DNA from 3 places in the Streptomyces sp. NPDC031274 genome. Region 1 is predicted to be linked to each of the others. Evidence: riboswitches for the same ligand, from Rfam matches in the RefSeq annotation. Region 1 holds a riboswitch; each other region holds the start of a gene.
The links. Region 1 has a riboswitch for cyclic di-AMP ahead of ACZ5CR_RS39355 (C40 family peptidase). Riboswitches for the same ligand answer to the same signal wherever they lie in the genome.
Positions count from the first base shown of each region.

Region 1 (9,610 bases):
TACCGCTCGAAGAACTCCCTCACCCGGTGGAACAGTTCGCCGTGCAGCACGGTGGCCCGCTCCAGGTCGGTACCGGTGAGCGTTCGCCCCTGCCGTACGTTCCGCACCAGGCTGGGCTTCATCCGGTCGGCCGCGGTCTCCACGAGCTCGCCGAGCGCCAGGTGGAACTGCCAGGCACGGAAGGTCCGGAACACCTCGTCGGCACCGGAGAGGTCAGGGCAGGCCTCCTCGACCGAGCACCCCAGGTCAGCGAAGACCGTGACGGCCGGCGCGAACGCCTCGGTGACCTCGCGGTCGACCGGCACCGCTCCCCCCAGGTCCGGCGACCAGGCGATCCGCAGCCCCCTCAGATCCCGTTCCAGTGATCCGCCGAACGCGCTCCCCGGCATCTCCAGAGCGATCGGCGAGCGCGGGTCGGGCCCGGCGACGACGGACAGCAGCAGGGCCGCGTCGGCCACCGTGCGCGCCATCGGCCCCTGCACGGCCATCGTCGACCACGGGGCGGTGTCCGGCCAGCTCGGCACCCGACCCGGCGAGGGGCGCAGGCCGACCACGTTGCAGAACGACGCGGGGTTGCGCAGAGAGCCGCCCATGTCGCTGCCGTCGGCCAGCGGGTGCATGCCGCACGCGAGCGCCGCCGCCGCTCCCCCGCTGCTGCCGCCCGCCGACCGCCGAAGGTCGTACGGGTTGCGGGTGGCACCGAAGACCGGGTTGAAGGTGTGTGAACCGGCAGCGAACTCGGGCACGTTGGTCTTGCCGACGGTGATCGCCCCGGCGGCGCGGATGCGCTCGACGATCAGCTCGTCGCGGTCCGGGACGTTGTCGGCCAGGAGCGGGGTCCCGTAGGTGGTCCGGATGCCACGGGTGTCGTGCGTGTCCTTGTGTGCGATGGGCAACCCGTGCAGCGGGCCGAGCGGTTCGCCGCGCGCTGCCTGCTCGTCGGCGGCGTACGCCTCGTCGAGCGCGCGCTCCGCCGAGAGGGTCACCACGGCGTTCACGGCGCCGTTGACCTGCTCGATCCGGTCCAGGTGCGCCTGGACGACCTCGCGCGCGGACAGTTCGCGCTCGCGGATCCGGGCGGCGAGTTCGCGGGCGGTGAGGTGGACGAGCTCCCCGGCGTCGGGGACTCGGTGGGCTTCAGGGCTCATACGACGCTTTCGGCTCGGGGCGGCTTTCGGGGCGGTCGGCGGCCGACGTTCGTGGCCGCGTTCTCGGCATGCGCTCTCAGCGAGCGGCTGAAACGCGGTGCGTCTGTTGACTCCGGCGGATCACTCGAACATGCTCCCCATCACGACGTTACGTACGTCCTGTACATTTTTTACAGACACCTTGGGGAGCAGCCACCCCCGCCAGAGGAGAGACGTGCCATGAACCGACCGTTCGCCCGCCATGTCCTGCCCGAGTTCACCGACCGCACCTCCACGGGGCAGCGGACCCTCGATCCCTACTCGAAGCTGCTCGAGGAGCGCATCGTCTTCCTCGGGACGCCGATCGACGACACCTCCGCCAATGACGTGATGGCGCAGTTCATGCACCTCGAATACTTGGCGCCCGACCGCGACATCTCGCTCTACATCAACGCTCCCGGCGGCTCGTTCAGCGCGATGACGGCCATCTACGACACGATCCAGTTCGTCACCTGCGACGTGGAGACGGCCTGCCTGGGCCAGGCCGCGTCGGCGGCGGCCGTCCTGCTTGCCGCGGGCACCCCCGGCAAGCGATGCGCGCTGCCGGGCGCCCGGATCCTCATCCATCAGCCCTCGCTCGCCGAGCCGATCCACGGCCAGGCGACCGACTTGGCGATCCAGGCCGACGAACTCCTGCGCACCCGGGCGCAGCTGGAGAAGCTGCTCGTCCAACACACCGGCCGGAGCCCGGAGCTCGTCGCGGCCGACATCGAGCGCGACAAGATCCTCAGCGCCTCCGAAGCGGTCGAGTACGGCCTGGTGGACCGGATCATCGCGACCCGCACATCGTCCCTGCGCACCCCGGACGCGAGGTGAGCCACCGGTGCTGCCGCCCGAGCTTCCTCAGCTGCCCGCGCTCACCCGCGCCGAGGGCGAGTTGATCGACCGGTACCTCGAAGTGGTCGACCTGGTCGGCCGGATCAATCCCGCCCGCGCCTCGGACACCTACGGCGGGCTGCGCGCCGCACAGGCCCTGGTGAGCAGCGCGACCGCCTTGCGGGACGCCCTGACACTCATGCACCAGCGGGGCGAGAGCGCCGTGCACGCGCCGACGCTGGCCCGAGCGCTCCGTGTGCTGGACGGGGAGCGGCGAGCCGGACGGGTCACTGTGCCGCCCCCGTCGGCATCCTGAGCCTCCGTCACCCCGGCCCTGACGTCCGAACCGTCCGGGGCGGGACTCAAACGAACCAAACGGGCTACCTCGTTCGGCGTAGACGATCGTAGTCATTCGGGCTGTCCGCGGTTGCGTCAGATGTGTACGCGACGGCCGGAATTCCTCGTTCCGGTGCTGGTCGAACGATCGTCGAGGGCCTCACCCCGATCCCGAATCAGACTTTGTCCACCCGAACGGTTCAGGCGTGAGGAGCCTCACAAAACGCCGTTTCGGCTCGGAATTCGCACCCTTGACGGGTCAAGATCCCTTCCGACGACAAGCCCCCGCCACAGCGGCGGGGCGGTCCGGGTGGACGCCGAGTCCTGCCGCCACCCGGATGACCGGTCGACATCGGTGCATCGGCAGGAGTGGAGGACCCAGGCATGACGGGTCGGTCCGGAAGGTCCGGACGCCGACCCTTGGGGTGAAGCCGCACACCGCGGCCGGGCAACTTCGCCAGCCCGAATCCGACAGGTCATCCTTCACAGGCGGCTGACGAAGGGTTGCGCATGACCGCGCTGAATCATGTTCCGTCGCTGCTGACCAGGGCCGGCTCCGTATCGGTCCTCACGCTCGCCGTCGTGGGCGGCACCCTCGTGGGCCCAGGGCTCACGACGGAAGCAGAAGCCGCGACGCACGGAACCAAAGCGCTCAAGATCGCTGCCTCAAAGAAAGGCTCGCCGTACCGCTACGGAGCGAAGGGGCCGCACAGGTTCGACTGCTCGGGCCTGACCCTCTACTCCTTCAAGCGCGCGGGCAAGAAGCTGCCTCGCACCGCCGCACAGCAGTACAACAAGACCCGCCACGTCTCGGCGTCGAAACGCTCCCGCGGCGACCTCGTCTTCTTCCACTCCGGCCGGAACGTCTACCACGTCGGCATCTACGCCGGAAAGGGCAGGATCTGGCACGCCCCGAAGTCCAACACCGTGGTGCGCCTCGAGAAGATCTGGACGAAGAGCGTCTGGTACGGCAGGGTGCGCTGATCACCCGTCACTGAACGTCAGCTGCCGGACGGCGGCGGGAGCCTCACGGCTGCCGCCGCCGCTCGGCCGCCCCCGCCCGGCCCTCTGATCGGCGCGTCCGCCGGGCGTGGACGGCGTCCACGCGGATACTCGTGCGCCATGGCCGAAAACAACAGCGCTCCCCCCGCGGGCGACCCGCCGCCGCGCCACGAGACGAGCTTCGAGCGCGCCGACCGCAACTTCTTTGAGATCCTCCAGGAGCTGCGCGTCACGCAGGCCGGGGTGCAGATCCTCTTCGCGTTCCTGTTGACGCTCGCCTTCACCGAGCGCTTCCCCTCGCTCGACACGGTGCAGCGCGCCACGTACGTCACCACACTGCTGCTCGCCGTCCTGTCCGCCGCCCTGTTCACCGCGCCGGCCGCCCTGCACAGGTCGCTGTTCGGGCAGCACTCCAAGCCGCGGATCGTGCGGGTGTCGTCCCGCCTCGCCGGTATCGGCATGGTGGTCCTGGTGTTCGCGCTCGCCGGTTCCGTGCTCCTGGTCGTGGACGTGGCGGTGGGGCGCACCGGCGGGATCATCGCGAGCGCGGGCACGCTGGTGGTGTGCGCGGGCCTCTGGGGCCTGCTTCCCGCCCTGGTGCGCGGCGCGGGCAAGGGCGACTATGACGACGACACCGACACCGGCGGGCCGGACGGCGTCACGCCATCAGGCCCTCGGTCAGGAGCACCAGGCCCAGGACGCTGAGCGCGACACCTGTACCGCCCTCGATCGAACGGGCCGTACGCGTCCTCCGCAGCCCCGATCGCGCAGGCGACTCCGGCGCGGCGGGAGGTGAGGGCGTTGCGCACCACCACGGCGAAGTCGGCGCCCGGCATGGCGACCATGCCCGCGGCGACTCCGGCGAAGGTGACCGGTTGTGCGTCCACGACCCCAAGGCTGCCGTCGTTCTGCCTTCAGCAGGTATGTGGAATATCCTGGGTCTGCCTTAAGCAGGCGTTTACCCCCACGCCGACGGACGGCACCCCACGGCCGCACGGCCCGTCGGCTCCCGCACGCTCCTGCACCGGGAGACTTCCATGTACGACCCGACGCGGCTCGCCGCACTGGTGGCGGTCTCCGAGGCCGGATCGATCACCCGCGCCGCCGAACGCCTGGGCTACACCGTGCCCGCCCTCTCCCAGCAGCTGGCCAAGCTCGAACGGGAGGCGGGCACCGCGCTCCTGGTCCGGCATCACCGCGGGGCACGCCTCACCGGCGCGGGCGAGCTCCTTCTCGCGCGGGCGCGCCGGGTCCTCGACGAGATGGAGCAGGCCCGCCACGAACTGGCCCGGCTCGCGGGCCTGTCCGGCGGCAGACTGCGCGTGGGGACCTTCACCACCGCCGGGATCCATCTGATGCCGCCCGCGCTCACCGCGTTCCGCCGCGCCCATCCGGACATCGAACTGACGGTCCGGGGCTATGAACCGCCGCTCGGCGTCGCGGCCGTGGCAGCGGGCGAGGTCGACCTGGCCCTCACGCACACCTACGAGCCCGCGGACGCGCTGCCGCTGCCCGCGTCCGTGTCCGCGGAGCAGATCCTGGTCGAGGAGTTGGTCCTGGTGACCTCGCCCGGCCACGCGCTCGTGAGCACCTCGTCACGGCTGCCTCTGAGCGATCTTGCCGGTCAGCCGCTGATCAGCATGGCGCCTTCGCATCCACCCCGGCAGGGCGTGGAGTCCGTACTCGTCCGGGCCGGGGCGACGCCCTCGGTCCTGGTCGAGACTCCCAGTTACGCGCTGGTGTGCGCGCTGGTCAGCGCGGGGCTCGGGGTCGCCGTCGTACCGGAGATGGTGGCGCGGACGGCGGTCACCCCGGTGGGGGTCAGGCCGCTTGAGCCGGGGAACCTGCGCCGTACGATCTCGGTCGTCCACCGCTCCGACGGGTCACACCCCGCGGCGGACACCTTCCGGGCGCTGCTCCGGGGGGCCTTCGGACGCTCGGCGGGGTGAGGGCGAAACGCTCAGCCAGTTGAGCGTGAGGGCGAAGCCGAGGGGGCCGCTGTCGCGTCACCGCGGATCGTCGCGGTCCACGGCAGCGCGATCCAGACCGTCTTGCCGCCCTCGGGGGTGGGCGTGACCGACAGCCTGCCGCCGCACTCCATGGTCAGCCAGCGGATGATCACCAAGCCACGGCCGTTGTCCTGCTGGACCGCGGCGGGCAGCCGCTTGGGGTAGCGGGGATGGCTGTCGGTGACGCCGATGCGCAGTTGTTCCTCCCGGTCGAGCTCCATCTCCACCGTGAAGGTGGGCGACTGGCCCCGGGTGTGCTGGACGGCGTTCGTGGCGAGTTCGGAGACGATGAGCCGGACGGTGTCGGCGGCCTCCGTGTCGTCCGCGAGGCCCCACTCGGTGAGGACGGTCAAGACGTACTTCCGGGCCGCGGAGACCGAGGCAGGATCGCTCGGCAGGGTGACGGATGCTTCCTGAAGGTCTGCCATGGCGACGCTGTCCCTTTCCCACCGGGGCTCGGCTCCGACTCGTCACGGAAGGCACGAGGACAGTCCCGGAATGGTGCTCTGCGCCAGCCTGCCACTCTCGGGGCGCTCACAGGTGGCCATCCACCAAGATGTGCATATATCTGTCGCTCGAAGCGGTGAACTCTGCTACGGAAGACCGTATTTGGGTGAGAGGCCGACGCTTCCTCTACTGTCGCCGGTGAGAGGCCTGAGGAGTCCGGGAAAGAGGCTCCGCCGGGAAGGAGACGGACATGCGGTACGGTCCCGCGGTGCGCCGCCGGAAACTCGGCGCCGAGCTCCGCGCGCTGCGCACGCACGCCGGACTCACCAGCGGCCAGGCAGCGGACCGGGTCGGCTGGCATCAGTCGAAGGTCAGCCGGATCGAGACGGGGCGTAGCGGCGCCAAGGCGGCCGACGTACGCCTGCTGCTCGAGGCGTACGAGGTGAAGGACCCGCACCTGCGCCAGTTACTGGTCGCGCTTGCGGGCCCGGAGGACGACGGCGGGCGCCGCCGCTGGTGGCATGCCTACCGCGAGCTGCTGCCGCCCGCCTACCGCGACTTCATCAGCCTGGAGTCACAGGCCTGCCGGGTCCGCACCCTGGAGACCACCGTCGTGCCGGGGCTGCTGCAGACTCCGGACTACGCGCGCGCGGTGACGCGGGCAGCGCTCGCCGGAAGGCCGGACGAGCAGGTGGACGCGCTGGTCGAGGTGCGTCTGGCCCGTCAGGACGTGCTGCGCGCGGCTCCTCCGCTGCACCTGAGCGTGGTCCTGGACGAGGCGGTGCTCCACAGGCCGGTGGGCGGCAGTCAGGTCCTCGCGGGCCAGTTGAAACGGTTACTGGAAGCCTCACAACTGCCCCACGTGCGGATTCAGGTGCTGCCGTTCACCGCAGGGGAGCACGTCGGCCTCATCGGCTCTTTCGTTATTTTCTCATTTCCGAACATTGCTGATCTGGATGTGGTTGTTCTCGACCACTTGACGAGTAGCCTCTACCTCGAACGGAGAGAGGACCTCCGGGCGTACACGGATGCCTTCAACTCCCTTCGCAGAAAGGCACTTTCACCCGAGGAATCAACGGATCACATCGCCGGGATATGTGACGGCGCGTAAGGGGGCACCATGACTGCACTGCCTCGGCACGTACCTTCAAGCACGTCTCTGCACGACGCACGGTGGCATCGCAGCAGCCGCAGCAACGGCATGAACAACTGCGTGGAAACAGCTCCGCTCGCTTCAGGGCCGAAGCAGGGGCTGCTCGCCGTGCGCGATTCGAAGAACACGGCAGGGCCCGCCCTGCTTTTCTCGCCCGCCACCTGGGAGGCCTTCGTCCACGGCCTCCGGTGACTATCGCGGTGCGGTGCGGCTGATCACCCGGACGGCATCGGCGATCTGTGCGCCGGTGAGATCCGCCCGGGCGGTCAGCCGCAGCCGCGAGATGCCGTCGGGCACCGACGGCGGACGGAAGCAGCCGACGACGAGGCCCGCGCCCCGGCAGTCGGCGGCCCACCGCACGGCCGTTTCCGGCGACGGCGCGCGCACGGAGACGACGGCGGCATCGGGCCGTACCGCCGAGAGGCCCTCCGCCGTGAGGCGTTCATGCAGTTCGGCCGCGACCTCGCGAGCCCGTGCGGCGCGCTCGGGCTCCCCGCGCAGCAGGCGCAGAGCCGCGAGAGCCGCCCCCACGGCGGCCGGGGCGAGTCCCGTGTCGAAGATGAAGGTGCGGGCCGCGTTGACCAGGTGGTCGATGACCTTGGCGGGGCCGAGGACCGCGCCGCCCTGGCTGCCGAAGGACTTCGACAGGGTGACCGTGGCCACCGTGTGGGCGTTGCCCGCGAGTCCGGCCGCCTGCGGGGCACCCCGCCCGCCGTCGCCGAGCACCCCGAGCCCGTGGGCGTCGTCGACGATGAGACCGGCACCGAACTCCGCACAAACGGAATCCAGTTCGGTCAGTGAAGCCGCGTCGCCGTCGACCGAGAAGACCGTGTCCGAGACGACGACCGCGGGACCCGCGTGCCCGTCGAGCGTCTTGCGCACCGCTTCGGGGTCGGCGTGCGGCACCACTTGCGTCGTACCGCGCGCCAGGCGGCAGCCGTCGATCAGCGAGGCGTGGTTGCCCGCGTCCGAGACGATCAGCGAGCCGTGCGGAGCGAGGGCGGTGACCGCGGCGAGGTTCGCCGCGTATCCGGAGGAGAGGACGAGAGCTGCCTCGAAGCCGCAGAACTCGGCGAGTTCACGCTCGAGTTCCGCGTGCAGCTCGGTGCTGCCGGTCACCAGCCGGGAGCCGGTCGCTCCGCCGCCCCAGCGCCGGGCCGCGGCCGCCGCGCCCTCCGTGATCACGGGGTGTCTGGCGAGGCCCAGATAGTCGTTGCTCGCCAGGTCGAGGAGGCCTCCGGCGTCGGCGGGACGGGGGCGCAGGGTGCGGACGAGTCCGGCCCGGGCGCGCAGGCTCGCCTGCTCGTCGATCCAGTCGAACGGCGAGCTCGCCATGGCGGTTCCTCCGGGTCGTCATCACTGGCCGGTTTGTAGACAGTGCACAGACCCTAGCCGTCCGGCCACCGGGCCAGGATGTGGCAATACCCACACCTCTCAGCGTTTCTGTTGTGCGAAGTCTCCTTGGAAAGGGAGGCTCTCGTACGTAAGGATCAGCGCCATGGATCTGCTGAACACGCTGGTGGACAAGGGGCTTCGGCGCGAGCTGCCGACCCGCGAAGAGGCGCTGGCCGTGCTGGCCACCTCCGACGATGAGCTTCTCGACGTGGTGGCCGCCGCCGGGAAGGTGCGGCGTCAGTGGTTCGGGCGGCGGGTGAAACTCAACTATCTGGTCAATCTCAAGTCAGGTCTCTGCCCGGAGGACTGCTCGTACTGTTCGCAGCGCCTCGGCTCGACGGCGGGCATCCTCAAGTACACCTGGCTGAAGCCCGACGAGGCCTCGCAGTCCGCGGCGGCCGGGGTCGCGGGCGGCGCCAAGCGGGTCTGCCTGGTCGCGAGCGGCCGCGGACCGACCGACCGTGACGTCGACCGGGTCTCGCGGACCATCGAGGCGATCAAGGAGCAGAACGAGGACGTCGAGGTGTGCGCGTGCCTCGGGCTGCTCTCCGCGGGGCAGGCGGACAAACTGCGCACGGCGGGCGCGGACGCGTACAACCACAACCTCAATACGTCCGAGGGGACGTACGGCCAGATCACCACGACCCACACGTACGCCGATCGCGTAGACACCGTGCAGCAGGCGCAGGCCGCGGGCCTCTCCGCCTGTTCGGGTCTGATCGCGGGCATGGGCGAGACGGATGAGGACCTGGTGGACGTGGTCTACGCGCTGCGCGACCTCGACCCCGACTCGGTGCCGGTCAACTTCCTGATCCCCTTCGAGGGCACCCCGCTGGCCAAGGAGTGGAACCTCACGCCGCAGCGCTGCCTGCGCATCCTGGCGATGGTCCGCTTCGTCTGCCCCGACGTGGAGGTGCGCATCGCGGGCGGCCGCGAGGTGCACCTGCGCACGATGCAGCCCCTGGCCCTGCACCTCGCCAACTCGATCTTCCTGGGCGACTACCTGACCAGCGAGGGCCAGGCGGGCAAGACCGACCTGGAGATGATCGCGGACGCCGGATTCGAGGTCGAGGGCGCGGGCACGGTGACGCTGCCGGAGCACCGCGCGGACGCGATCGCGGCGGCGGGATGCGGGTCGCACGGGGACGGCGGGGGCGGCTGCGGGCCGTGCGGCTCGTCCGAAGCGGCGCCCGCTCCCACCGAGGCCGCGGAGACCGAGGCGCGCACGGATCTGGTGGCGGTACGCCGACGGGGCGCGGGAACGG
Region 1 is NZ_JBVIHP010000036.1:72,973-82,582, reverse strand. It holds gene ACZ5CR_RS39370 (amidase) at 1-1,148, opposite strand, end outside; gene ACZ5CR_RS39365 (ATP-dependent Clp protease proteolytic subunit) at 1,368-2,003, shown strand; gene ACZ5CR_RS39360 (hypothetical protein) at 2,011-2,319, shown strand; cyclic di-AMP (ydaO/yuaA leader) riboswitch at 2,683-2,846, shown strand; gene ACZ5CR_RS39355 (C40 family peptidase) at 2,850-3,323, shown strand; gene ACZ5CR_RS39350 (DUF6328 family protein) at 3,462-4,046, shown strand; partial or broken gene ACZ5CR_RS39345 (LysE family translocator) at 4,094-4,228, opposite strand; gene ACZ5CR_RS39340 (LysR family transcriptional regulator) at 4,379-5,290, shown strand; gene ACZ5CR_RS39335 (ATP-binding protein) at 5,302-5,778, opposite strand; gene ACZ5CR_RS39330 (helix-turn-helix domain-containing protein) at 6,048-6,908, shown strand; gene ACZ5CR_RS39325 (DUF397 domain-containing protein) at 6,918-7,142, shown strand; gene ACZ5CR_RS39320 (8-amino-7-oxononanoate synthase) at 7,143-8,285, opposite strand; gene bioB (biotin synthase BioB) at 8,449-9,610, shown strand, end outside.

Region 2 (9,610 bases), on a different contig from region 1:
AGACGCTCGGTGTCGCCGTTCGCACGGCCGACGGTTCGGTGGTGCGGGGGAAGGTCCTCGTCAACTGCGCGGGCCTGCACTGCGACCGCGTGGCGATGCTCGCCGGTGACGACCCCGGGATGCGGATCGTGCCCTTCCGGGGGGAGTACTTCGACCTGGCGCGGCCCGAGCTGGTGCGGGGCCTGGTGTATCCGGTGCCGGATCCGGCCTTCCCCTTCCTGGGGGTGCATCTGACGCGGGGCATCGGGGGCGGGGTCCACGTGGGGCCCAACGCGGTCCCGGCGCTGGCCCGCGAGGGGTACGGATGGGGTGTGGTGCGGCCTCTGGAGCTCGCGGGGACGCTGGGCTGGCCGGGGTCCTGGCGGATGGCCGGGCGGCATTGGCGGTATGGGGCGGGGGAGCTTCGGCGGTCCCTGTCCAAGGGGGCGTTCACCACGGCGGTGCGGAGGCTGCTGCCTGCGGCGACCTCTGATGATCTTGTGCCGGTGGCCGCGGGGGTGCGGGCGCAGGCCGTTCTGCGGGACGGGACGCTCGTCGATGACTTCCTCATCCAGGAGGGGGCGCGGGCTGTGCATGTGCTCAACGCGCCCTCCCCTGCGGCTACGGCTTCGCTGCCGATCGGGCGTGAGGTCGCTCGACGGGTGCTGGCGTTGCTGTAGGGGCAGGCCCTGCGGGGCTCTCCCCCATCCCGCCCCTTCCCGAAACCATGGGGCTCCGCCCCCTTGACCCCCGACAAGATGGCCTCAAATGCCGGACGGGCTGAAATCTTCAGCCCGTCCGGCGTTTGAGGACGAACTCGGCGAAGCCGGTGATGACGGCACGTACAAGGCACAGGGCCCCCGCGCCAAGCGGGTTCTCGGGGAGGGGCGGGGTCGGGGAGATAAAATCCCCGCACTGTGTCTGAGTCGAACCCCGCCCCCGAGCGCCCCCGCACCCCCCGCCCGAAGGGCGAGCCCCGCTTCCCCGACGGCCCTGCCCCCGACCCCGCCGGGTCGCACTTCGAGCGCCGGATCCGCAGCTTCCAGCCCCGGCGGAGCCGGGTGACCGCAGGCCAAGCGGACGCGCTACAGCGGCTGTGGCCCACGTGGGGACTGGACATCGACGGGCAGCGCACCCTCGACCTCGCCGAGATGTTCGGCGGTGAGCGACCCGTCGTACTCGAGATCGGGTTCGGCATGGGTGAGGCCACCGCCCAGATGGCAGCCGACGATCCGGACACCGGCATCCTCGCGGTCGACGTGCACACCCCGGGCCAGGGAAACCTCCTCGGCCTCGCCGAGCGGAACGGCCTGGACAACATCCGCGTCGCGAACGGCGACGCCGTCATCCTGCTCCGCGAAATGCTCCCGCCCGCCTCGCTCAGCGGCCTCCGCGTCTACTTCCCCGACCCCTGGCCCAAGGCCCGTCACCACAAGCGCCGCATCATCCAGCCCGACTTCCTCGACCTCGCGGCGCCCCGCCTGAAGCCCGGCGCCGTGCTGCACTGCGCGACCGACTGGGAGCCGTACGCCGAGCAGATGCTGGAGGTGCTCACCGCGCACCCCGCCTTCGAGAACACCCGGCCCGACGGCGGCTACGCACCACGCCCCGCCTTCCGCCCCCTCACCCGGTTCGAGGGCCAGGGCCTGGACAAGGGACATGTGGTCCATGACCTGCTGTTCCGCCGTGCGGCATGACCTGCTGTTCCGCCATACGTCATGACCTGCCCGTCCGCCGTCCAACCGGCCAGGAGGCCTGAGACACCGGAGATATCGGCCACGGTCACCCGCAATACCGGCCACGGGACCCGCGATACCGGCCACGCGGCCTGAGACACCGTCGCGGCCCACCCCCGTCCCTCGTTAGGGTCAACGCGTGGCCACCAGTTCTCCGCACCCGCACCCGATGCCCCCCGCAGGGCCCGCCGGGCTGCGGCACGCGCGCTGGTGGCAGCGGCGGGCGATACGCGCCGCCGCCCTGGTCACGCTGCTCGCCCTGTCCGGCCTCGTGATCCTGGCCCTGGTCCGGGAACAGACCGGCACCCAGGGCTTCCTGGTCGGGCTCGGCCTCGCGACGCTGCCCGTGCCGCTCCTGGTGGCCGCCTTCCGCTGGCTGCAACGGGTCCAGCCGGGCCCCTGGCGGAATCTGCTCTTCGCCTTCGCCTGGGGCGCCTGCGCCGCGGCCCTCATAGCGATCGTCGCCAACAGCTTCGCGACCCGCTGGATAGCCACCGCCACGGCCGACCCCACCAGCGCGGACAACCTCGGAGCGACGGTCATAGCGCCGATCGTCGAGGAGAGCGCGAAAGCCGCGGCCGTCCTGCTCGTCTTCCTCTTCCGCAGACGCGAGTTCACCGGCATCGTCGACGGCGTGGTGATCGCCGGAGTGACCGCCACCGGTTTCGCGTTCACCGAGAACATCCTCTATCTCGGCAGCGCCTTCGGCACCGACCAGCTCAACGGCGGGACCGGGCTCGCGTCCGTGACGGCGGCGACGTTCTTCGTACGCGTCGTGATGTCGCCCTTCGCACACCCGCTCTTCACCGTGCTCACCGGCATCGGCTTCGGCATCGCCGCGCTCAGCGCCGACCGGCAGAACTGGCGCCGCGTCCTGCTCCCGGTCGGCGGACTCCTCCTGGCGATGGGCCTGCACGCCCTGTGGAACGGCTCGGCGAGCTTCGGGGACTACGGCTTCTTCGCCGTGTACGCGCTCTTCATGCTGCCGTCGTTCGGCCTGCTCACCTGGCTGGTGATCTGGATCAGGCAGCGCGGCCTGCGCATCGTGCGCGCGGAACTGCCCGCGTACGCGCTCGCGGGCTGGCTCACCGCGCCCGAGCCGTACGCGCTCGGCACGATGCGCGCCCGCACGCTCGCCCGTGACTACGCCTCGTACACGCAGGGCAAGGCCGCGGCGCGCACGGTCGCCCAGTACGAGACGTACGCGACCTCCCTCGCGCTCCTGCGGCACCGGGGGCGCAAGGGCCGCGCGGGCGCCGACTTCGTCGTACGGGAGCGGGAGCTGCTGCACGCGCTGTGGGAGCGCCGTGAGGCGGCACGGCCCGCACTCGCCTACGCGGCGCGCGCGACGGCACCGGTTCTCGTACCGATGCCGCCGCCGTACGGGTACCCGCAACACCCACAGCACCCACAGCCGTACGGGTACCAGCAGCCGTACGCGCAGTCATACCCGCGGCCGTACCAACAGCCCTACGGATATCCGTACGCCCAACCGGCGATGCCCTACCCCGCGTACAACCCCTACCGCGGCTAGGGCCCGAACGAGAGGCCCTGGGGCCTCCCTAGGCGGAAGCCGCCGTGAGCGTCGCCACCTCGGCCTCCGTCAGTTCGAGCTCCCCCACCGCCAGCAGCGCGGGCAGCTGCTCGACCGTACGGGCCGACGCGATCGGCGCCGCCACCGTCGGCTGAGCCGCGAGCCAGGCCAGGGCCACGGTCGCGATCTCGGCGCCGCGGGCCTGAGCGACCTCGTCGAGCGCGGCGAGCACCCGTCGGCCCCGCTCGGTCTCCAGGTGCTTGCCTGCGCCCGCGGCCCGCGCGCTGTCGACCTGCGTGCCCGGGCGGTACTTGCCGGTCAGGAAGCCGGAGGCGAGCGCGTAGTACGGGACGGCGGCCAGGCCGGAGCGCGATGCGACCTCCTGGAGCGAGCCCTCGTACGTGTCGCGCGAGACAAGGTTGTAGTGCGGCTGGAGCGCCGCGTAGCGCGCGAGGCCCTCGCGGTCGGAGAAGTCGAGGAACTCCTGGAGCCGCTCGGCGGTCACGTTGGACGCGGCGATGGCGCGGACCTTGCCGGACGTCACCAGGTCGTCGAGCGCGCCGATGATCTCCTCGACGGAGACGGTCGGGTCGTCGTAGTGCGTGTAGTAGAGGTCGATGTAGTCCGTGCGCAGGCGGCGCAGCGACTCCTCGGCACCGGACTTGATGGTGTTCGCGGACAGACCCTTGAAATCGGGGTGGGCGCCGACCTTCGTGGCGAGCACGACGTCGGAACGGTTGCCGCGTGCGGCGAGCCAGTCGCCGATGACGTGCTCGGACTCGCCGCCCTTGTTGCCGGGCACCCAGGCCGAGTAGACGTCGGCGGTGTCGATGAAGTTGCCGCCGGCGGCGGTGTAGGCGTCGAGCACGGAGAAGGACTGCGCCTAGTCTGCCGTCCAGCCGAAGACATTGCCGCCCAGGGCGAGCGGGAAGACGTCGAGGTCGGACGAGCCGAGCTTGCGGAGAGAAGTCATGAGGAAGACAACGCCCTTACAGAGCGTCGCATTCCGTACAGCGGCACCAGACCGGAGAAGAGCGGGCGCGCCGAACCGGCAGCCCTGACGTCGGGGGGTTGTCGCCAGGACCGCCGGAGTTCGGAGGCTGCTTCAGAGTGACCGGATCAGAGCGGGTGGACCGGAGCGACCAGATCGGAGCGGGTCGGTCAGAGCGACCGGAGACCGGATCAAAGCAGGTCGATCAGAGCGACTGGCCCTTGCCGCGCAGCCACGCCGCCGGGTCCACCCCGGTCGAGTCGCCGCCCGGGTGGACCTCCAGGTGGAGGTGGGCCCCCGTCACGTTGCCGGTCGCGCCGACGCGGCCGATGACCTCGCCGGTGGTGACCTTCTGACCGACGCTGACGCTCATCGACGACTGGTGGCAGAACCACAGCTCGGTGCCGTCGTCGAGCTCCAGGACCGTGCGGTAGCCGTACGCCCCCGCCCAGCCGGCCTCCTTGATGGTGCCGGAGTGGATGGCCTTGATCGGCGTACCCGTCGGAGCCGCGAAGTCCAGGCCCGTGTGGTAGCCGGAGGACCACATGGAGCCGGGCTGACCGAAGGTGCCGGTGAGCGTGTACGAGCCGACGGGCAGTGTGTAGCTCTTCGCGAGCTTGGCCAGGCGCTCCGCCTCGGCCTTCTTCTTGGCCTCCGCCTCGGCCTTCTTCTTCGCGGCGGCCTTCTCGGCGGCGATCTTCTTCTCGGCCGCGGTCTGCTTGGCGGCGGCCTGTGCGGCTGCCTGCTTGACGGCGGCTTCTTCGGCCGCCTTCTGGACCGCGTCGTCCGCCTGGTCCTGCTGGTTCTCGGCCTGCTCCATGATGCGGGCCCGCAGCGCCTCGCCCGCGTCCGTGGAGCCCTGCTCGGCGTCGGTGGTGCTGAGACCGGCGGCGCTCAGCGGCGCGGCGGCCACCGCGACGCCGTTCTCCGCGGCGGCGGAGTCGGAGGAATCGGAGCCGTCGGATATCAAGGACCCCACGCCCGGGAGCGACTTGGCCTCCGGCAGCGAGTCCGTGACGGCCGAGAGGTCCGGCATCTCTATGGAGACCGGGGGCTTGCCGCCCTGCGCGGTGGCGATGCCGCCCGCGCCGACGGCGGCGATGACGCCTACACCGAGAACCGTGGAGCTGCGGGCGAGCCCGCCACCGCCCCGCTTGTGGACGCGGTGCCTGCCGCGGACCGGGCGGACGGACTCCTCGGTGGGATTCCATTCCTCCCAGGAATTGTCGTCGTACCCGCCGAAATCGTCATCATTCGGTACATAAGTGCCTTGGGGGGCAGGGCGGTTGGACGCCACCGGGGCGCACTCCTTTCCTTCCTTCTCGCCTACCGGGTTAGCTGACGGGTTCGGAGCAGGAAGGTCTCCTACGAGCATCTGGCACGGATGCACAGATGACCGATTCACCCCAATTAGTGGTTCCCCGGCTCCCTTGCGGGATTAGGCGCGTGCGCGCGGAGCCGACTCGAGTGTCGGTTGGGACGACCGCGCTGCGTTATCGAACGTTAATAGACAGCGGGGTCGTATTCCAAGCTGTTCCAGTTGATCGTTAACGGATCTGGCCAGTACTTACCGGGACACCGGGGGTAGGAACGGGGCGAGTTGACCCCACTTCTTCACACACCGGAGCTTCACATCCCCTTGACGGTACGTCAGTTGTTATGCGGAGCGGTGTCCTTCAGTCACGGCCTGTGACATCGGTCCCTGTGGCATTGGTCCCCGTGGCATCGGTTCCTGCGGCATCGGTCCCTGTGGCATCGGTTCTGGCGTCACCCGTCGCCGTCACCCGTCACCGTCACCCGTCACCAACGGCCGCCGCACCGCGAGCAGCGCCATGTCGTCGGTCGTCCCGCCCCCGGTGTGCCGCCGCACTTCCTCGGTCAGCGTGGCGAGGAGCGTGTCCGGGCCATTGGGTCCCGGGAAGATCCGGCCGCCGAGCCGGGCGGCAGGATCGTAGAACTCGCCCCGGCTGTCACGCGCCTCGGAGAGCCCGTCGGTGTGGAGCAGGAGCATCGCCCCCGGCGGGAACTCCGTCTCGTCCGCGCGGTCCGGCCAGGCGCCCAGTTCGCCCATCCCGAGCGGCAGCGCGGGCTCGGTCGCCGACAGGACACACAGCCGCCCGTCGCCGCGCAGGAGCAGCGGCCCCGGGTGCCCACGATTGATGAGACGTACGAGACCGTCGCTGTGCGGGATCTCCGCGAGGATGGCGGTGGTGAACCCCTCGAAGTCGTCGAGCCCGTCGCGCCGCGTGCCCTCACGCGCGAGCGCACGCTCCAGGCGCTGCGCCACCGCCTCCAGCGTGCTCTCCTGCTCGGCGGCCTCCCGGAACGCCCCGATGACGACGGCGACGGCCGCCACCGCGCCCATGCCCTTGCCCCGTACGTCGCCGACGATGACGCGTACGCCGTGCGGGGTGTCCTGAACGGCGTACAGATCACCCCCGATGAACGCGTCGGCCTCCGCTGCCTCGTACCGCGCCGCGACATCGAGCCCGCCGATCCGGGGATCCGGCTGCGGCAGTACGGCACGCTGGGCGGCCTCGGCGATGGAGCGGGCGGAGGCCAGCTGTTCGTCGCCGCGGCGCACGACGCGGTTGATGAGGACGGCGAGCACGGCGACGGTCACCACGGTGAACACCTCGGTGACGGCATCGACGTCGGAGCCTGTGTTGGCCCTGAAGTGCAGGCCGAGCACGGCGACGGAGGCACAGAGGCCGATGACGGTGGTGCTGAGCAGCGAGTAGAAGGGCGCGGCGATGAGCGGGGCGGCGGTGAAGAGGGGCGCGGCGGTGAATTGGGGCGGGGTCACGGTGTCGTAGACGATCCCAGCGACGATGAGCAGCAGCGGAAGCGCCCGTACGAACGCCCGTTCGTGCCGGACGGTGGGGCTCTTGCCGGAAGCCCCGCGCGGCCGCTTGCCGGGACCTCTGCTGCCAAGACCTCGACTGCCTGGACCCTGACTGCCGGGGCCCCGACTGCCTGGACCTCGACTCGCGGACTTGCCGTCGGCACGCTTCCCGCCACCCGCGCCCGCACGCTTCCCGCCGCTCGCGCCCGCACGCTTCCCGCCACCCGCGCCCGCACTCGCACGCTCTCCCGACCCCATGCCCGCCGCCCCCTCCCCTCGGCCGCCGCTTCCTCCTCGCTGCCCCACCGGTCTTCTCCTGCCGAATCCCGCGGCCAGGACCAGATCCATGACCGCGCTCGTCCTCGTCCAGGGTTCCCGGAGCGACGGCGCGGGGCGACCTGTGTTGGGCCGACCGGGTTAGCCCGGGTCAGGGCGCCCCGACCGGCTGCGGGGCGAGGCGGCCCGTCCGGGAGAGGCCGCGCAGGGCGAGCGCGCAGGTGGCGCCCAGAGCCGCGAGGCCGAGCCACAGCACAGCGGGCGCGGACCGGGTGACGCCGAGGAGCGTGCCGGTCGCGAGGTTCCCCGCGGTGATGCCGATGCCGCACACCGTGTTGTAGAGGCCGTAGTGCGTGGCCACCCACCGGTCGCCGGACAGCGCGACGACCGTCTCCATCTCGAACGGGTAGAGCACGGCCGTCGCCCCCGCGAGCCCCGCCGCGCACACCAGCAGCCCCGCGACCCCGACGTACCCCGATCCGCCGAGCGCGGGCGGCAGGAACGACGCCCCGAGGAGCCCGAGCCCCGCGACCAGACACTGCTCCCGCGTCCACGTACGTCGGCACAGGTCCGTGATCCTCAGCTGCCCGACCAGCGCGACGAGCCCCGAGACCACGAACAGCGCACTCGTCGCGACGGTTCCCGCGGTGCCGTCCCCCACAAGGCGCTCCACCTCCAGGGGCAGCGCGAGATAGACCTGGAAGGACAGGACGTACGACCCGGTCATCGCGAGCGAGAAGAGCCAGAAGGACCGGTTGCCGAGCACCACCCGCCACTGCCCTCGCTCCTGCCCCTGCCCCTGCTCCTCCACGACGGCAGCCCGCCGCCGTACGGGAAGCCGCAGCACCTGCACCGCCGAAAGCACCGCGAACAGCGCCGCCGCGACCGCGCACGTCACCCGGAAGTCGATCCCCGTGAGCGCGAGCCCGACGAGCGGGCCGAGCAGGATTCCGCCCTGGTAGAAGACGTTGAACAGGGCGAAGGCCTCGACGCGCCGCTCCTCGTTCCCGGCATCGGCGGCGACGTACGCCCGTACCGCCGGATTGAACAGCGCCCCCGCCAGGCCGGTCGCCATCGACGCGGCGATCAGGACGGGCAGCGTCTGTGCGAAGGCGAGCGCGCCGAAGCCGATGGTGCGCAGGGCGCAGCCCGCGACGATCAGGGGCTTGTAGCCGAGGCGGTCGGCCAGTGCGCCGCCGACCAGGAACATGCCCTGCTGGGAGAGGTTGCGCACGCCGAGCACCAGGCCGACCGCCCAGGCGGCGAGCCCGAGGCCGCCCGACAGATGCGCCGCCAGATAGGGCATCAGCATGTAGAAGCCGAGGTTGATGGTGAACTGATTGACGAAGAGGAGCTGCACGGCCGGATCGAACGCACGCGCCCGGCGCCAGACGTGACTCACTGGACGCCCCCCGTCTCCCTCTCGATCCCGCCCACCAGCGCGCACCGGGACCGCCGCCGCGGACACCACCGCGACCACCCGGTCACCCACTCCCCCGGCCCGGCCACCTCCTGCGGGGCCGACGGCACGACCGCCCCACCTCCCAACAGGCCGTGCCCCGCGCAGAACTCATCGCTGAACACCGTGTCGAAGTACCGCTGCGGCCCGTCGGGAAAGACCGCGGCGATCCGTGTCCCGCGCGGTCGCGTCCGGGCCAGCCAGCCGGCCACGAGCGCCACCGCCCCCACGCTCCAGCCCCCGGTGGCGAACTGCCGGGCCGCGAGCCGCCGCGCCGCGTGCACGGCTTCGGCAGGACCGACCCAGTGGACCTCGTCGAAGGCGCCGTGGTCGACGTTCCCCGGATGGATGGACGAACCGAGCCCCCGCATAAGCCGCGGCCCCGCGGCGAGCCCGAAGATCGTGGAGGCGACGCTGTCCACGCCCACCAGCTCAAGACCCGGCAGGGCCCCGCCCCGCAGGGCCCGCGCGATCCCGCCCGAGTGCCCGCCGGTCCCGACCGCGCAGACGAGCACGTCGAACTGGCCGAGCTGCTCGACGAGTTCAGCGGCGAGCCCGCCGTAAGCGGCCGGATTGTCCGGGTTGTTGTACTGATCCGGACACCACGCCCCACCCGTATCCGCGGCCCCCTCCCCCAGGACCGCCATCAGCTCGCCGACCCGGTCCACCCGCGCCTGCTGCCACCCGCCCTCGCCACAGGGTTCGCGTACGACGTGCACCCGAGCCCCGTGGGCGGCCAGCATCCGCTCCACGATGGGTTCGAGGCCCGGGTCGGTGACGATGTGCACGG
Region 2 is NZ_JBVIHP010000049.1:5,183-14,792, reverse strand. It holds gene lhgO (L-2-hydroxyglutarate oxidase) at 1-659, shown strand, start outside; gene trmB (tRNA (guanosine(46)-N7)-methyltransferase TrmB) at 897-1,676, shown strand; gene ACZ5CR_RS42455 (PrsW family glutamic-type intramembrane protease) at 1,855-3,249, shown strand; partial or broken gene ACZ5CR_RS42450 (aldo/keto reductase) at 3,278-4,222, opposite strand; gene ACZ5CR_RS42445 (M23 family metallopeptidase) at 4,446-5,537, opposite strand; cyclic di-AMP (ydaO/yuaA leader) riboswitch at 5,549-5,695, opposite strand; gene ACZ5CR_RS42440 (PP2C family protein-serine/threonine phosphatase) at 6,021-7,343, opposite strand; gene ACZ5CR_RS42435 (MFS transporter) at 7,513-8,763, opposite strand; gene ACZ5CR_RS42430 (PLP-dependent cysteine synthase family protein) at 8,760-9,610, opposite strand, start outside.
Region 2: linked by a shared signal. The riboswitch ahead of ACZ5CR_RS42445 (M23 family metallopeptidase) and the one ahead of ACZ5CR_RS39355 (C40 family peptidase) in region 1 are both predicted to bind cyclic di-AMP.

Region 3 (9,610 bases), on a different contig from region 1:
GCAGGACCGGGATGGCGCTTGAATGCGCCGCCCTCTCACCAGGGCCGACAGGTCGCCGACACGCGGGAAACCATGTGTCAGTTCGCGTCCCCCGCTGGCGTCATCGTTGCTCCGGCCTGCGCGGGCCGCGTCGGCGGCACGACCTCAAGATGCTCGTCGGCCTCGGCCGCCGAGTAGGACGAGGCAAAGGTGAACGCGCGCGGCGACGGTCCATTCGCCTGCAGGTCCGCCAGCCGGCCCAGGGCCTCGCCGACCGTCGGGAGGTGACCTGCGGAGACCCACCAGAGCACCAAGTGCGCCTCGACGTGTCGCTCGAACCACTCACGGCGCTGCCGCATCACCTCCAAGTGCCCGCTGCGGTAGGTGAAGTCCCACAGCGCCTCCGGGGTCTCCCACACCGACAGATTGACGATGACGTTCTCGCCCGCCGGGCGCAGGCCGGTGGCGTCGGGCGATCCCTCCTCCACAAGCCGCCAGACGAAGCCGGGCGCGTCGTCAGCTGCGGCGTTGACCGGGGCGAGCATCTCGACGAACGGCGCGATGCGCGGGTCGTCCAACGGGTGGCGGAGCGTGGCGATGTTGAGCTCGGCGAGGTGCGCGGCATGCGCGGATGCGGTCATGACCTCATCCCAGCACGGCCCACTTTTCTATGTCAATAAATATTGTTTTTAGAAGCTTCGAGTACGACACAGCACTCCCCGGGCCTGGCATCCATACGGGCGCGGACGGGACCGTCCTCGCCGAGCAGCCCTTCCAGGAGCGCCAGATTCATCCCGCAGACGAGCGGCGGGAAGCGCTCGGCGACGGCATGGAAGGGGCAGTTGCGCATACGGACCACGCGGGGCGCCACCTCGGCACCTTCCATGTCCTTCACTTCGGCGGCTTCCGTATGTGGTTCGTAACCGCGCGCGGACAACATCTCCACCGCCTCGTCGAGGTCGCCGCAGGGCGCCGCCGAGCCGCGCAGGGTCTCGCCCCGGCGGCGCGCGGCCGCACAGAGCCCGGCGTCCAGGCCGGCCTGTTCGGCAGCCTCGGCGAGCAGTTCAGCGGCTGTGCGGTAGTCGCGGGCGGGCAGCGACACCGAGTGCTCGGCCCGCGCTCGCGTGTACACCTTGGCGGGGCGGCCCGCCCCCGGCCCCGAACGGCCGGTCAGGCGGCGACTGCCGCTCTCGAGCAGGCCCGCCTCCGTCAGCTTGTCCAGATGGTGCGCGGCGAGCGTGCGCGCCACCCCTGCCGCCTCGGCGGCCTCGTTGCGGCCGACCTCACGGCCTTGCCCCGCCACGTACTCGTACAGGCGGCGCCGCACAGGATCCTGCAGCACCGCGATCGCGTCGATGTCCTTCACCTCGCCATTCTAGGAACAACACAAGTTGGAGATAGAAGGGGACGGCCAGATCCACGGCCCGTGTCAGATCAGATGGCCCGTGCCGAGCTGGGGCGGTCCTCAGCGGCGGGGAGGACCGGATCACGGGGAAGCGGGTCAGTTCGCCCTCGACCCACTCGTGCGCGCAGTGGCACCGGATACGGATACGGATCGTGCTGCGCTCGGCGTAAGGATTGAGTCAGCAGTCAGTGCATCAGCGAGACTCACGGCGGAACAGCCAAGTATCCCTGTAAGTACGCGACGCTGGCGTTCCGTCAAGGTGCCCAGGAAGACCACCGCGTCGGCATGGGCCTGCTCACACTGAAGGCGTGGGCGTGCCCCTCCGAGAACGCCTCCTGCCCGCTGTTGGCGAAGACGCTTCCCTGCAATAACCAGCAGCGTTGGGTAAGCGGCTTATCCGCCGATGAGCTCGCACACGGGAGCGAGCGCCCGTGTGCGACGTACATCTTCGCTCTCAACTCCACCTTGTTCAGCCGGTCGCCATGAGTCCCCAACCCTATGGACCAAGCGAGATCGACTGGCAGGCGAGGACTTGGTCCGCGGACCGTCAACGGCGGCGTGCGGTCAGCAGCCAGGCGAGGTCTATCACCGCGATCGCTCCCCAGATCCAGCAGACGACGGCGCTTCCGTCCGGCGCCAGCGCCGTGGCGAGTACGCCCAATCCGACTGTGCCCAGCACTAGCCTGGTGCTGCGCCTCAATGCCAGTGACGCGCGCAGTGGCCCCGGTTCGGCCAACCTGTCGGCCAGGTAAGCGTCGAATGCCTCCGCGACCTGATCGTCGATCTCGTCCCGCATCTGGGCATCCAGTGATTCAGGCATGGACGGCCACCCGCTGCACCGCGGTTGCCTGAACGGAAGCCGCCATCGGCGGCCACAGCACGACGACAGCGCACAGTGCCGCCAGGAGGAGTTCCAGCGTGCAGGCCAGCGTCAGCGAGATGAGGGCGTAGTGCCCGGCCGTCATGACGTCGAACCAGGCGTCGACCAGCAACAACACGGCTGTCGCGATGGACGCCAGCGGCGCCCGGTGGTCACTACGCCGAACCAGCACCGCTGACGTCAGCAGACCGGCGATCTCCAACGCGACGAAGCCGACCCAGCCGACCCGCCAGTGCTGCGCCTGATAGGGGTCCGGCAATGTCGTCCACAGCACTGCGAGCCATGGCATCAGCGCCAGCCCTGCGGCCAGTAACAGCCTGCCGACCAAGTTCTTTCGCATCTCGACCCCCGCACGTTCCAGCGCCTGCCGGCACCCTCCTGAGTCAAAGTAGCTATTGCAGAGATATTCTGCAAATAGTCTCTGTGATGGCTGCAGAGAGTCTCTGCAGTACGCTGGCCGACATGGTCGAGCGCCCCGAGAAGAGAGTGCTCACCGGCCCGGACCTCAAAGCCTTCTACAAGGCACTGTCCAACCCGGTGCGCCGCGACATCCTGAGCTACCTCGGCGAGCACGGTGAAGCGAACTCCACCAGCGTCGCCAAGGCCCTCGGTGAAAGCACCGGCACCACCAGCTACCACCTGCGCAAACTCGCCGACCTCAAGCTGATTGCCGAGATCGAGGAGCGGTCCACCGGCCGGGAACGCTGGTGGAAGTCACTCATGACGGACATCTTCACGCCGCCGGGCCTGGAGTTGGCGGCCGACGAGCGCGAGGCCGCGGTGAAGATCGGCGCCCTCAAGATGACCCATGACCTGAACCTGGTCGTGAGCGCATACGCCGGGTACGACTCCTCCGCAGGCTGGAACCAGATCTACCGCGCCGGACTGCGGATGACGAAGGATCAGGTCGCCGCGTTCGTCGAGGAGTACCAGACGCTTCTACGCAAATACCAGACGGAGCCCGGTGACCACCCGCCCGACTCCCGGCACATGGCCGTACGCCTGGTAGTTGTGCCCGACGAGGGCTCCCGGCCCACCCTGCCGACTGAGCCGGACGGCGATTAGCGCCGCACCAGACGACAGAGTCCTGGCATAGAGGTCAGTCCAGGGCAGCGACGCCGTCCTCGCCTCGACCTGCTTGGGCTCGCAGGCGTTCGGCCCGCTGTTTCTTGTCGTCGATGTGCCGCAGGCTCTCCTGTTCTTGTCGTCGATGTGCCGCAGGCTCTCCTGTTCTTGTCGTCGATGTGCCGCAGGCTCTCCTGCAAGCTGGCGACCTCGCCGAGCCACCGCATCCGCTGCGCCTTCCGCCCGCATCGAAATCGGCGGCACAGTACAGCTCCACCCTCCCCGGGCCCCGGACTCCGCCGGGCGCGTCACGATCTTCGGCCCGAGCCCCGGAGAATGCTAAGAGAGGAGGCTCGGGCCGCTCCTGAAGCCGGGCGGACCCCGGGATTTCCCTCCCCTGGGCGGGAGTTGCGGGAATTTCCTCCAGGGCACCCTCTCGGGTCATCTGACCGTCAGCTGAAAAGAGTTCTCAGCTCCGGCGTTAATTCATGATGCACAACACTCGAGAGGGGATTGATATGCCGTCACATCCAGCGGGACGGACCGAGATCGGGGCCTTACCTCCTTCGGACACAGGCGGGAATTCTGGCCCCATGCAACCAGCGCACAGCCAGCCTCGCTTTGCGGGGGGGGGGGAAGCGAAATGACGGAAAGCCACCGAGGGTCGATCCTGCGGGCGTCGACAGTACCGGCTCCGCCGACACCGTGTCTCCGCACGGATACAGAGACAAAGAAGCCCCTACCCCTGAGGGACCGCAGCGGCCCGGGACCGGCAGCCGGATTCGCCTGCCGGGTGCGGGGCGAGGCAGCGGCAGACTCCGGCCAGGGCCCTGCGGCATCGGCGTCAGGGGGCGCACACAGCAGGACCTGACCCAGCAGGATCGCTTCCCGGCGAGTTCTGCTGGTTGCGGGTACGGGAGAGTGCCTGTTTCGCGAAAGCGAGGGCGGTGAACCGCCACCACACCCCCTGCCCCGGCGCCCGTGCCGCCAGGGTCACGCGCGGCCCAATGTCTATTTTGCGCGCCATTCATGCCGAATAAAGCCATATGGGGCACCCTCGTGCTGCATTCCCTTCAGTGAATTGAGTCACGCTTCCGGTCGCGGCGCCGCTGGGAACAACTGCGAACCGTTGGGCGCACTTCCGTTGCGCACTAAGAAATTTGGGGTTTTTGATCAATGAGTGCGAGCGGCCCTGTTCGCCTGGAGGCGAGCCCTCGCGCATTGCCTATGCGAATTCGTGTCTTGTTCCTTCTGGCATTCCTCGCCTAACGTCACCGTCAATCCGGATGGAACGCCGAATCCTGCCGCTGTCCGGAAACCCATCCCACTCACTTACGCACGGCAGGAGCGGGGGACCCAGGTAAGCCGCCGATCCGGATTCCGGAACGGCTCCGGGGTGAAGTCGCATTCACAGTGCGGCCGGACATCTCCCGTCCGAACCCGACAGCTCACCTCGCAGGCGACGGAGAGGAAATCGTCATGCCTGCAAAGGGAAAGCACCGCCGCCCCAAGTCCAGCCCGCTCACCCGGAACCTCGCCGCCGCAGGCACGGGCGGCGCCGTGCTCGTCCTCCCGGTGCTCGGTGCGACCACCGCAGCCGCTGCGCCGGCCGGCGCAGCGGCCAAGCCCGCCGCGGCCCCCACGACGTACGTCGTCGCCGCCGGTGACTCCCTCGCCAAGATCGCCCGCGAGCACTCCCTGAGCGGCGGCTGGAAGAAGCTGTACGCGGACAACCGCAGCACGCTCGGCGACAACCCCAAGATGATCCACCCCGGTCTCAAACTCACCCTCGGCGAAAACGCCCCCGCTCAGCGGGCGGACCGCTCCGAGCGCACGGACACCCTCACCGCCGAGCCCGCCGCAGCCCCGGCGAAGAAGACGTACACCGACGACCTCGACGGCTGGATCAGGGAGTCACTCGACGTACTGGCCCAGCACGGCATCCCCGGCACCTACGAGGGCATCCACCGCAACATCATGCGCGAGTCGTCCGGCAACCCTCAGATCACCAACAACTGGGACTCCAACGCCGTCGCCGGAACGCCCTCCAAGGGGCTCCTGCAGGTCATCGACCCCACCTTCGCCGCGTACCACGTGCCCGGCACCTCCACGGACAGCTTCGACCCCGTCGCCAACATCACCGCCGCCTGCAACTACGCGGCCGACCGCTACGGCTCGATCGACAACGTGAACGGCCCCTACTAGACCGTTCGGTGACTGTCACAGCCCCGCCTTCAGGAGCCCCAGGTCCCGCAGGCACTCGGCCAATCGGCCAGCTCGACGAAGCTCAGGGTCGGGCCGTCGGCGACGGCCAAGAACCGCCGATCCGCTGCCTGGGGCGCGGCCATCGCGTGGCCGACGGCTTCGCCGCGATCAAGGCGGCCGTCTTCGACGATTTCCCTGCGCATTGCGAAGACCGCCCGCCAAGGTATCCCGCACGGCTCCCGCCTGGACGAGATCCGTTCTGGACGAGATTCATTGGGGGGCGGCAAGGCGGAGTGCTGCCTGGCCGCACCACTCCCCCGCACGACCCTCGACACACCGGATCGGGTCAAGGTCCGCCGGGTTACGAGTCTGTCCCAGCCGGGCGGCAGCCGCGAGCAGGCCTCGACGGTGGCGGGAACCGCCTTTACGGTCGGCCGGTGACGTACACCGGCGCTCTGCGGCGCGCCGTGACAGAACCCCTGAATCCCCTGCCGTACAGCGCCTGTACAGCGCCTGCGGCGGGCCACGGCAGGGGTGTGGGAGAGGCCGGTTGTGAGGCGGGGTGTGACCGATCGTGGTGCGAGTGGTGCCTGGAGGTGTGTGTAACAGGGATGCATTAGGCGGTGATTGATCGGAACGGGAAGCCCGGCCGGGCGGGTCCTGGTGGTCAGAAGTGCTCGCTCGTAGCGAGCACCGTCAGCACCCCATCCGATTCTGAGGAAGACACGATGCGCGTTCACAAGCTCACCTTCGCCGCCCTGGCTGTTGCCGCGAGTCTCTCGCTCACGGCCTGCAACGACGACGACGTCACGGGACAGGGCGACCCGTCGTCCGCATCCAGTACGTCTTCGTCGGGCGGCGGTTCGGAGCAGAACGGCGGTTCGGGCTCGGGCGATTCGGAGCAGGGCGGCGGCGAGGACTCCGCCGGGAAAAACTCGGGCGGGCAGGGCACGGACGCCGGGACCGGCTCGGACGAGGACGGCACGGCCGCCGACAAGTGCCGTACCGACGATCTGGACATCACTGCATCGGACAGCACCATCGACGGCGACACGGAGGGCTCCGTCGCGGTGGAGATGAAGAACAGCAGCGGCCGGGGCTGCGTGCTGTCCGGGTTCGCGGGCCTCGACCTGAAGACCAGCGAGGGGGATCTGTCCGCCGAGCGCACCGGCGAGCCGGCCGACCGGATGACCCTCCAGGACGGGAAGTCGACGTTCTTCAACGTCAGCTACCCGATGAACGACTCGGGCGGCTCCGGCGTGAAGGTCACGAGCCTTGTGGTGACCCCGCCCGGCGAGACGAAGTCGTTCACCCTGGCGTGGCCCGGCGCCGCCACGCTGCCCGTCACCGACGGCGCCGGCTCCCCGGTGAAGGTCGGCCCGATCGGCAGTGCCGGTCAGGGCGGCTCCTCCTGATCAGCGAGGTCAGCCTGATCAACAGGGTCAGCACGTGTCTCGCGTAACACTTGTCTCGAGTAGCACTCGGCGCGAGTAGTACTCGTCTCGCGTAGTGCACGGGTCGGGCTTGCGCGGGACGCGGTTACGGGACGTTGCTGGCCCCGGTCACCGCTCCCCGGCCCCCAGTCCCCAGTCCCCAGTCCCCAGTCCCCAGTCCCCAGTCCCCAGTCCCCGGAAGGATCCGCGCTGCCGGAACAGACGACGGAATGTGTCGCGGTCGGCGAGAAAGCGGCCGGTATCCGCTGCGGCCTGGTGGTGCAACGTACCGGTGCGATTGTCCCCGCGCCGGACTGCCCGGCCGGTCGGCGGCCTGATCTGTCAGCGGGCAACTGCGCAACTCCTGGACGTACTTCGCAGGTTGGAGCAGGCTGTCCCCGCCCTCCGCCACCGCGAACTGGCTTCCTTGTCCGCCACCCGCCCGCACCGCGCCGCTTGTCGCCCCTACCTGAGGAGTTCTCGCATGGACCAGCCGCAGATCCTTGTCCTGGACGCCGCAGGCAGCGACCGACACGCCGAGGACGCCGAGCTGCGCTCACGCGGCCCGGCCACCCGCGTCGACGTCCTGGGCGTCGAGGCGTGGGCGGTGACCGACCCGGCCCTGCTCAAACAGCTCCTCACCGACCCGCGGGTCTCCAAAGACCCCCGGCGGCACTGGCCGATGTTCCCCGACCAGATCCTCGGCACCTGGCCGCTGGCACTGTGGGTGGCCGTCGACAACATGTTCACCGCCTTCGGCGGCGACCACCGGCGGCTGCGGCGCCTGGTCAGCCCGGCCTTCACCTCGCGCCGTATCGCCGCCCTGCAGCCGCGTATCGAGGAGATGACCGACACGCTGCTCAAGGAACTCGCCACCCTTCCCGCCGGGCAACCCACCGACCTGCGCGAGCGGTTCGCCCATCCGCTCCCGATCCGGGTCATCAGCGAACTCATGGGGATCCCCGACCACTCCCGGCCCGGCTTTCGCCGTACCGTCGACGGCGTCTTCGACACCACGCTCAGCCCCGATGAGGCCGCCGCGAACACCCAGGAGGTGTACGCGATCCTGGCCGACCTGGTCGCGGCCAAACGTGAAACGCCCGGCCAGGACATGACCTCCGTGCTCATAGCCACCCGGGACGATGACGGCTCCGCGCTGAGTGAACAAGAACTCCTCGACACGCTCCTCCTGGTGATCAGCGCGGGCTACGAGACCACTGTCAACCTCCTGGACCAGGCCATCGTCGCGCTGCTCACCCATCCTCAACAGCTCGCCCAGGTCCGCGAGGGCACAAGCGCCTGGGCAGACGTCGTCGAGGAGACGCTGCGCTACGAGGCACCCGTTGCGCACCTGCCGATGCGTTTTGCCGTCCAGGACATCGCCCTGACACCAGGACTCGTGATCCGCCAGGGCGAGGCCATCCTCGCCTCCTACGCCGCAGCAGGCCGCCACCCCGGCCTCCACGGCCCCAGCGCCGGCTCCTTCGACCTCACCCGGGCCGACAAGACCCATCTCGCCTTCGGCCACGGCGTCCACGTCTGCCTCGGCGCGGCTCTGGCCCGGATGGAAGCCCAGATCGCGCTGCGGGCGCTGTTCACCCGCTTCCCCGGCCTCACCCTCGCCGTCCCCGCATCCGAGCTGCGCCCCGCGGAATCATTCATCTCCAACGGACACCGGGAACTGCCGGTCGTCCTTGGCCCAGAACGCTGAGAGCTGACTCGACCCGGCACTACCGGAAGTCCCAGAGCCACTGCGCGCCCCGACACGAACTTGACGTTCCATCAGAGGGTGGAGAACACCCGACGGAACAGGTCCAGGGCCTCATCGGCCCAGCTCAAGACACCCAGGGCCGAGCCGAGATTCTCCGGCGGATGGTTGACCAGTGTGTCGTGGCGGATGAGCCGACCGAAGTCCACGAGCACCGGGTCCTGATGAGGGGTGCTCGCGTCGGGGCGGAAGAACCGGACGCCCGCCAGCCGCATCACGTTGATCACTTCCTGGGCGAGAATCCCGTATCCGACCGTCGTGGGGTGCACACCGTCGAGCGAGAACAGGCCGCCGTCCGCGCGCCGTCCGCCCTTGCCGGCGAGGAAATGCGAGTTGGGCGGCGGTGACAGCGCCTGCAGTGCCGGCGGCAACGGATAGGGCCGCCACCAGTCCGGACGCGCCAGGGGGTCCTCGATGTAGCGGCGCGACGCCAGCCGGTCCATCAGGCCGCAGGTCTCAAGGAGGTACCAGTCCTTCCCCTCGGTCCGGGCAGCGCGGACCGTATCGGTGATCGCGTAGTTGTACGCGTCGATCGCGTCGTCCACCTGCCGCGCCTGCTCCGCGGTGATGCTCGGGTCCCTGCCCACGTCGAAGTCCCGGTCGCTGATCCACGGACGGGTGTAGTAGGGGAAGTACCGCGAACCGGGCTGGACCTTGACCGCCACGCCGCGTGCGATCGGCGCGATGGTCACGTGCGGAACCGTGCACCAGATGACGTGGCGTGCCTTGATGTCGGCGACTTCCACGGCCACTTCGCGCAGTTCGGACGTGAAGTGCCTGGGCCGCCAGACCGTGAAGCGGCGCTTGGCGTCCAGGTCGTCGAAGCCGGCGTCCTCACTCCACACCACACGCAGGTCGGTCACCGCCCGCAGGGC
Region 3 is NZ_JBVIHP010000017.1:146,291-155,900, reverse strand. It holds gene ACZ5CR_RS26365 (DUF3291 domain-containing protein) at 78-620, opposite strand; gene ACZ5CR_RS26360 (helix-turn-helix transcriptional regulator) at 653-1,345, opposite strand; gene ACZ5CR_RS26355 (hypothetical protein) at 1,932-2,204, opposite strand; gene ACZ5CR_RS26350 (hypothetical protein) at 2,197-2,604, opposite strand; gene ACZ5CR_RS26345 (ArsR/SmtB family transcription factor) at 2,691-3,329, shown strand; cyclic di-AMP (ydaO/yuaA leader) riboswitch at 4,649-4,806, shown strand; gene ACZ5CR_RS26340 (transglycosylase SLT domain-containing protein) at 4,809-5,534, shown strand; gene ACZ5CR_RS26335 (hypothetical protein) at 5,564-5,737, opposite strand; gene ACZ5CR_RS26330 (DUF4232 domain-containing protein) at 6,263-6,949, shown strand; gene ACZ5CR_RS26325 (cytochrome P450 family protein) at 7,452-8,678, shown strand; gene ACZ5CR_RS26320 (hypothetical protein) at 8,750-9,610, opposite strand, start outside.
Region 3: linked by a shared signal. The riboswitch ahead of ACZ5CR_RS26340 (transglycosylase SLT domain-containing protein) and the one ahead of ACZ5CR_RS39355 (C40 family peptidase) in region 1 are both predicted to bind cyclic di-AMP.